Regions from separate parts of the Nesterenkonia populi genome, predicted to be linked through region 2. Evidence: predicted binding sites of a transcription regulator. Region 2 holds the regulator's gene; the other holds the start of a gene.
What was found. The regulator HspR, encoded in region 2, represses chaperone genes until heat shock. The targets are predictions, from matches to a motif close to AAGTTGAGTCNNNNNGACTCAACTT.
Positions count from the first base shown of each region.

Region 1: clpB (ATP-dependent chaperone ClpB) is a predicted target of HspR. The motif match lies at 2,256-2,280, and genes of this name have one in related genera.

Region 1 is NZ_VOIL01000001.1:639,932-643,340, reverse strand. Features, by position in the region: gene clpB (ATP-dependent chaperone ClpB) at 1-2,212, opposite strand, end outside; partial or broken gene FWJ47_RS03035 (IS3 family transposase) at 2,497-3,409, shown strand, end outside.
Region 2 is NZ_VOIL01000001.1:945,649-949,057, reverse strand. Features, by position in the region: gene FWJ47_RS04475 (penicillin-binding transpeptidase domain-containing protein) at 1-1,214, opposite strand, end outside; gene FWJ47_RS04470 (heat shock protein transcriptional repressor HspR) at 1,290-1,718, opposite strand; gene FWJ47_RS04465 (DnaJ C-terminal domain-containing protein) at 1,733-2,686, opposite strand; gene FWJ47_RS04460 (nucleotide exchange factor GrpE) at 2,778-3,409, opposite strand, start outside.

The sequences.
Region 1 (3,409 bases), 310 kb from region 2:
TGGCGTCCTCGTCCAGGCTCTGGTCCACCAGGTACTGGCTGCCGAGGTTGGAGGTGAGGATCAGCACCACGTTGCGGAAGTCCACGGTGCGGCCCTGCCCGTCGGTGAGCCGGCCGTCGTCGAGGACCTGCAGGAGGATGTCGAAGACCTCGGGGTGGGCCTTCTCCACCTCGTCCAGCAGCACCACCGAGTAGGGCCGACGCCGCACCGCCTCGGTGAGCTGGCCGCCTTCGTCGTAGCCGACGTATCCGGGGGGCGCGCCGACCAGCCGGGCGGTGGAGTGCTTGTCGGCGTATTCGGACATGTCGATGCGGACCATGGAGCGTTCGTCGTCGAACAGGAACTCGGCGAGCGCCTTGGCCAGCTCGGTCTTGCCCACACCGGTGGGGCCCAGGAAGAGGAAGGAGCCGGTGGGCCGGTCGGGGTCGGCGACCCCGGTGCGGGCCCGGCGGACGGCGTCGGCCACGGAGCCGACGGCGCGCTCCTGTCCGATGAGGCGGGAGCCGATGCGCTCCTCCATCTGCAGCAGCTTCTCGGTCTCACCGGCGAGCATCCGTCCGGCGGGGATGCCGGTCCAGGCGGAGATGACGTCGGCGATGGCGTCGGAGTCGACCCGCTCGGGGACCATGCGGTCAGCCTCGTTGGCCTGCTGCTCCTGGGCTTCGGCCTCGGCGATCTCTGCCTCGATCTGGGGGATGTCCCCATAGAGGAGGCGGGAGGCTTCGCCGAAGTGGCCTTCGCGCTGGGCGCGTTCGGCAGCGGATTTGAGCTCGTCGCGCTTGGTGCGCAGCTCGCCGGCCTTCTTGTGGGCGCCGCGCTCGGCCTCCCACCGGGACTGCAGCTCGGTGAGCTGCTCGGACTTGTCGGCCAGTTCGGCGCGCAGGGCCTCGAGCCGCTCCTGGGAGCCGGCGTCGGTCTCCTGGGAGAGCCACTGCTCCTCGACTTTGAGGCGTTCGACGGCGCGGCGCAGCTCGTCGATCTCGACGGGGTCGGAGTCGATCTCCATCTTCAGCCGGGAGGCGGCCTCGTCGACGAGGTCGATTGCTTTGTCGGGCAGCTGCCGGCCGGTGATGTACCGGTCGGAGAGGGACGCGGCGGAGACGAGGGCGGCGTCGGCGATCTCGACTCCATGGTGGGCCTCGTACTTCTCCTTGATGCCGCGCAGGATGGCGACGGTGTCCTCCACCGAGGGTTCGCCGACGTAGACCTGCTGGAAGCGGCGCTCCAGGGCGGCGTCGGATTCGATGTTCTCCCGGTACTCGTCGAGGGTGGTGGCACCGATGAGGCGCAGCTCGCCGCGGGCGAGCATGGGCTTGAGCATGTTGCCGGCGTCCATGGAGCCCTCGGAGGAGCCGCCGGCTCCGACGACGGTGTGGATCTCGTCGATGAAGCTGATGATCTGGCCCTCGGCGGCTTTGATCTCATCGAGCACGGCCTTCAGCCGCTCTTCGAACTCGCCCCGGTATTTGGAGCCGGCGACCATGGCGCCGAGGTCAAGGCTGATGAGGGTCTTGCCCTTGAGCGCGTCGGGCACGTCGCCCTGTTCGATGCGCTGGGCGAGGCCTTCGACGACGGCGGTCTTGCCGACGCCGGGCTCGCCGATGAGCACCGGATTGTTCTTGGTGCGGCGGGAGAGCACCTGGACCACGCGGCGAATCTCGGCGTCGCGGCCGATGACCGGGTCCAGCTTGCCGTCTTTGGCGAGGGCGGTCAGGTCGGTGCCGAACTTGGAGAGCGCCTCGGAGGTGGCCTCGGGGTTGGCGCTGTCGCCGGACTGGCCGGCGCGGACCTGGCCTGCGGCCTCCTGGAGCGCTTCCGGTGTGGCGCCGCCGCGGCGAATGGCCTCAGCGGTGTCCTGGGACTCGGTGGCCAGGGCGAGGAGCAGGTGCTCGGCGGAGGTGTAGGTGTGCCCTGCGGCTTCGGCGATGCGCTGGGCCGCGTTGAGGACGCCGGCGAAGGCGGGCGATCCCTGGGGGTCGGCCGCGCTGCCGAGCTGCGGCAGCTTGGAGATCAGCTCGGAGGCGGCGGAGGAGACGGCCTCCGGGCTGGCGCCGGCGGTTTTGAGCACCTGCACGGCGAGCGACTCGCGGGTGTCCATGAGTGCCTTGAGCAGGTGGGCGGGCTCCACCCGCGGGTTCTTCACCTGCCCGGCGTAGGAGACGGCAGCCGCGACCGCCTCGCGGGACTTCTCAGTGAGCTTGTCAATATCCATGGCCTCGCGGCCCCCTTCCTGTCACACAGACTACGACGACCCAAACTTGAGTCATACTCACTCAACTTAGGGCGTACCGACTTTATTCCGGTTCAGGAGTGCCGGAGAGTCGAACCGTAGATGTAGGTTTCGCTCAATTTGTCAGTAATCCCAGATTTATGTCAGTGGCGTGTCAGAGGTCCCACTGATCTGACAGTAGGCAACACTGAAGCATGGGCATGCGCGAGGCCTCCTGATGCGTACTGGGTTTAGTTCCGGTCTGTTGAGCAGAGAGGATTGGAACTATGGCAGGGACGTATACACCGGAGTTCAAGGACCGGGCATTGAGAATGTTGGCTGATCATCAGCGCATCGAGGAGTCTTCTCGTTGGGCCGCTGCTGAGGCTATCGGCCAGAAACTAGGGGTTTCGCCCCACACGCTGAATACGTGGGCGAAGCAGGCTAAACGAGATGCCGGGGAAGAACCGGGGCCCACCAGTGATGAACTCGATGAGCTGAAGCGGCTACGGCGTGAGAACCGCGAGTTGAAGAGAGCCAATGAGATTCTGAAGTCTGCTTCGGCGTTTTTCACCGCGGAGCTCGACCGTCCCACCACGAGATGATCCGCTACATCGACCAGTACAGGGATCGTTTCGGAGTCGAGCGCATCTGTCGGGTCCTCAACGCGACAGAAGGTGGGTTCATCACCTCCCGAGGATTTCGGGCAGCTAAGACCAGGGTCCGCTCAGCCAAGGAGCTCAAAGACGATCTGTTGATCGGCGAGATCCAGCGTATCCACGCCGCGTCTACGGAGTCCGGAAGATGTGGCCTGCCCTACGCCGAGAAGGCTGGGACATCGGCCGGGACCAGGTCTACCGGCTGATGCGTAAAGCCGGACTCTGCGGTGTTGTGCGGGGCAGGAAACCTCGAACCACGGTGCCTGCCCCAGTTCCAGATCATCGACCTGACCTGGTCGAACGCAACTTCAGAGCCCCCGCACCAGGACGGTTATGGGTCGCCGATATCACCTACGTCAGGGCAAGTGCGGGCTTCGTGTACACAGCCTTCGTGATCGATGCCTACTCCCGTCGGATTGTGGGGTGGGCCACTCGGGCTTCGATGACCACCGAGGCACTGTCGTTGGAAGCGTTGGAGCACGCTGTGGCTACTGCCAGGCGATCTGAGGAGGGAGGACTTGTTCATCACAGCGATCGTGGC
Region 2 (3,409 bases):
ATCGCAAGGGAGGACACCATCTTGAACGTGGATCCCGGCGCGTAGGCTGACTGGGTGGCGGCCTCCACCGCCGACTCATCGGGGCTGTGGCTGGCCGCAGCGAGGATCCCGCCGTCCGAGGGCCTGATCGCCACCATCCCGGCGCCGGTGTCCTGGTCCTCCATGATCTCCTGGGCGAGGTTCTGCAGGCGCGGGTGCAGGCTGGTGCGCACGTCCTCGCCGGTCTCAGGGTCGGTGGAGTAGAGGGTCTCTTCGCCCCGGTAGATCCGCACTCCGGGGGTGCCGCGCAGGGTCTGCTCATGCACGCCCTGAACACCGGAGGTGCCGACCATGTCGCCGACCTGCAGGGCGGGATCCTCCTCCATGTGCTCGGCAGTGACCGGGCCCACCCGGCCCAGCAGCAGCGGAGCGAAGTCCGAGCTGTCCGCCAGGGACATCTCCGACTCCAGCCAGTGGACTCCGCGGATGCTCTCCACGTCCTCCACAGTGACGTGGCCGCCGTCGCGGCGCACGGTGATCGCCTCCACGAAAGCCTCCTCGCCGTAGGCCTCGACCTGCTCCACGTAGGCGTCCGCGCCGATCCCGACCGTCTCGGCGAGCTCCCGGGCGGAGGCCTCCATCTCCTCATCCTCGTCCTCGCCGAACTGAGTCTTGTCCACCCCGAGGACCACCACATCACGGTTGTAGACCATCGCACGGCCCTCACCGTCCATGATCCGGCCGCGATCGGCCCCGGTGGTGCTGATGCCGATCTCCTCGTGCCCCTGATAGCCGGGCAGGAACAGGTCATAGTCAGCGTCGAGGTACCAGGTCTCGGACTCCTCGTGGTAGTTCAGCTCGGCCTCGGTGGTGTAGTCCCAGTCCTCGTCGTCGACGCCGAGGGCGTCCAGCTCCCAGGTGTGCCGGTAGGTGATCTCGGCCGTGGGAGCCCGGGGCGAGTCCTCCTCGGGGAGGTCGATGTCGGTCTCGGCGACCTCGACCTCCAGGCTCAGCTCCTCCAGCGACTCGTGCAGCCGCTCTGCGGCGGTGCTCAGCGACTCCGCGTCGCCCGAGGAGAGCGCAACGCCCTCCAGGTCAGCCTGCTGGAGGGCCTGGGCAAGCTGCTCAGCGGCCGGGCCCAGGCTCTCGGCCGGGTCCGGGTCATCGGAGCATGCTGAGAGCAGCGCGGCGCCGGCGGCTCCGGACAGAAGATAGCGTCCCCACGAATGCTTCATCCGTCCAGTATGCGTCAGAGGGCAGACATGCCGTCGGGCAGTTACGAAACGGGTCTGACCAGGCCGGATGCGCTGCTACGCGGAGCGGCGGAACAGGACGATCTCACGGCTGGCCGGGCGGGGGCGCTGTCCGCGGGCAACAGTGACCACGTCCCCGTGGGGACCCACGGCGAACACCCGGGAGCCGCCGCTGCGCTGCACCTCCCGCAGCTGGTCATGCAGCGCGGAGACCTCATCCTGCAGCTCCTCGACCTGATTCTGCAGAGCGATGATCCGCCGGATGCCCTCCAAGGAGACGCCCTCCTGGGAGAGCTGCTGGATCTGCCGCAGCTGATCGACATCGTACGGCGAGTACCGACGATGCCTGCCGCCCTGCCGCTTGGGGGTGACCAGGCCCATCCGGTCATACTGGCGCAGGGTCTGGGGGTGCATATCAGCCAGCTCGGCAGCGACTGAAATGACGAAGATGGGGGCGTGACGGTTCGACGTCGCACGCTGGGACATCGAATGCTCGGTCGTCACAGCGCGGCCCTCCCCTCCAGTCCTTCACGGGGATCGGTGCCCGCGGTGGCGTCCCGGTAGGCGCGCACGGCCTCAAGCGCCTCCTCCGGCAGGTGCTTGGGCACGGTGACATCAACGACGACGAGCATGTCGCCCTCGCGCTTCTTGGTGCGGATCCCCTGGCCCTTGAGCCGCAGCGTCCTGCCGGAGGATGTGCCCGCGGGAATGCGGATCTTCACCTTCTCCCCGTGCACGGTGGGCACCTCGGCGGTCGCGCCGAGGGCAGCCTCGTCGAAGCTGACGGGCAGGTGGATGCGGATATTGTCGCCGTCGCGTTCGAAGAATGGGTGCGGGGTGATGGAGACCTCCACCAGCAGGTCGCCGCTGCCGCCGGGACCCTGTGACCCTTTGCCCCTGACCCGGACCTTCTGGCCTTCCTTCACCCCCGGGGGGATGCGGACGTCGATGACGCTGCCGCTGGGCTCCCGCAGGCCCACAGTGGTGCCGCGGACCGCGCCCTTGAAGGAGATGGTGGTCCTGGCGGTGCGGTCGGAGCCCTTGGGCGCTGCCCCCGCGCTTCCGAACCGGCCGCCGAAGATGTCCTCGAAACCGCCTCCGCCGCCGGGGAATCCGCCGGAGCCGCCGCGGCCGAAGCGGTCACCGAAGAGACCGCCGAAAACGTCCTCAAATCCGCCGCCGGCCCCGGCGCCGCCGCCTCCTGAGAAGCGGGCGCCGGAGCCCATGGCGCGGATCTGGTCATACTCACGGCGCTGCTCCGGGTCGGAGAGCACGGTGTGCGCCTCGGAGATGTCCTTGAACCGCTGCTCGGCCCCGGGATCGTCCGGGTTCTTATCCGGGTGGTTCTCCCGGGCGAGCTTGCGGTACGCCTTTTTGATCTCCTCGGCGGAGGCGTCCTTGGACACGCCCAACACCTTGTAGAAATCCTTCTCCAGCCATTCCTGCGAAGCCATCGGGCGCCTCCCTTCTGCCAGTACTGTTCACAGCGGGCGCACGGCCCGCCTGCCGGTCGGCAGCAGGGCGCCGACCTTCAACGCTTGAGCGCTACTCCGTCCTGCCGGAGCTGACGATCACCTGGGCTGCTCGCAGCAGCCGCTCGCCCAGCCGGTATCCCGAGCGGACGACGACGGCGATGTGGTCCGCCTCCACGTCCTCGCTGGGCTGCTGCATGATCGCCTCGTGCTCGTTGGGGTCGAAGGCCATGGCGACCTCGCCCACACGCTCCAGACCCTGCTGGGCCAGCACTGTCTCGAGCCGCTCTGCGATGTGGGCGAAGGGCCCGTCCTGCAGCTCCCCGGCCTGACGGGCGCCGGAGATGTCGTCAAGCACCGGCATCAGCTCGGTGATCAGCTGACCTTTGACACGGTCCTTCTCAGCGGCCCGGTCCCGCTCCACGCGGCGCCGGTAGTTCTGATACTCGGCGGTGACCCGGCGGAGGTCCTCCTCCAGCTCAGACTCGCGGCTGTAGCCGGACTCCTCGAGGACCTCCTCGGCCGCCTCGATCCGCTCGGCAGGCTCGGTCTCGACCCCGCCGGAGGCCTCATCGAGGCCTACCTCGCGCAGCTCCGGATCCTCAGCGGTCTCCGGGTCGTCTGCGGCCAGCGGGTCAGGCTGGGTGCCCTCCTGGCCTGCCGGGGCCTCGTGAGCCTGCTGAATCTCCTCGGCGCCGTCCGGGG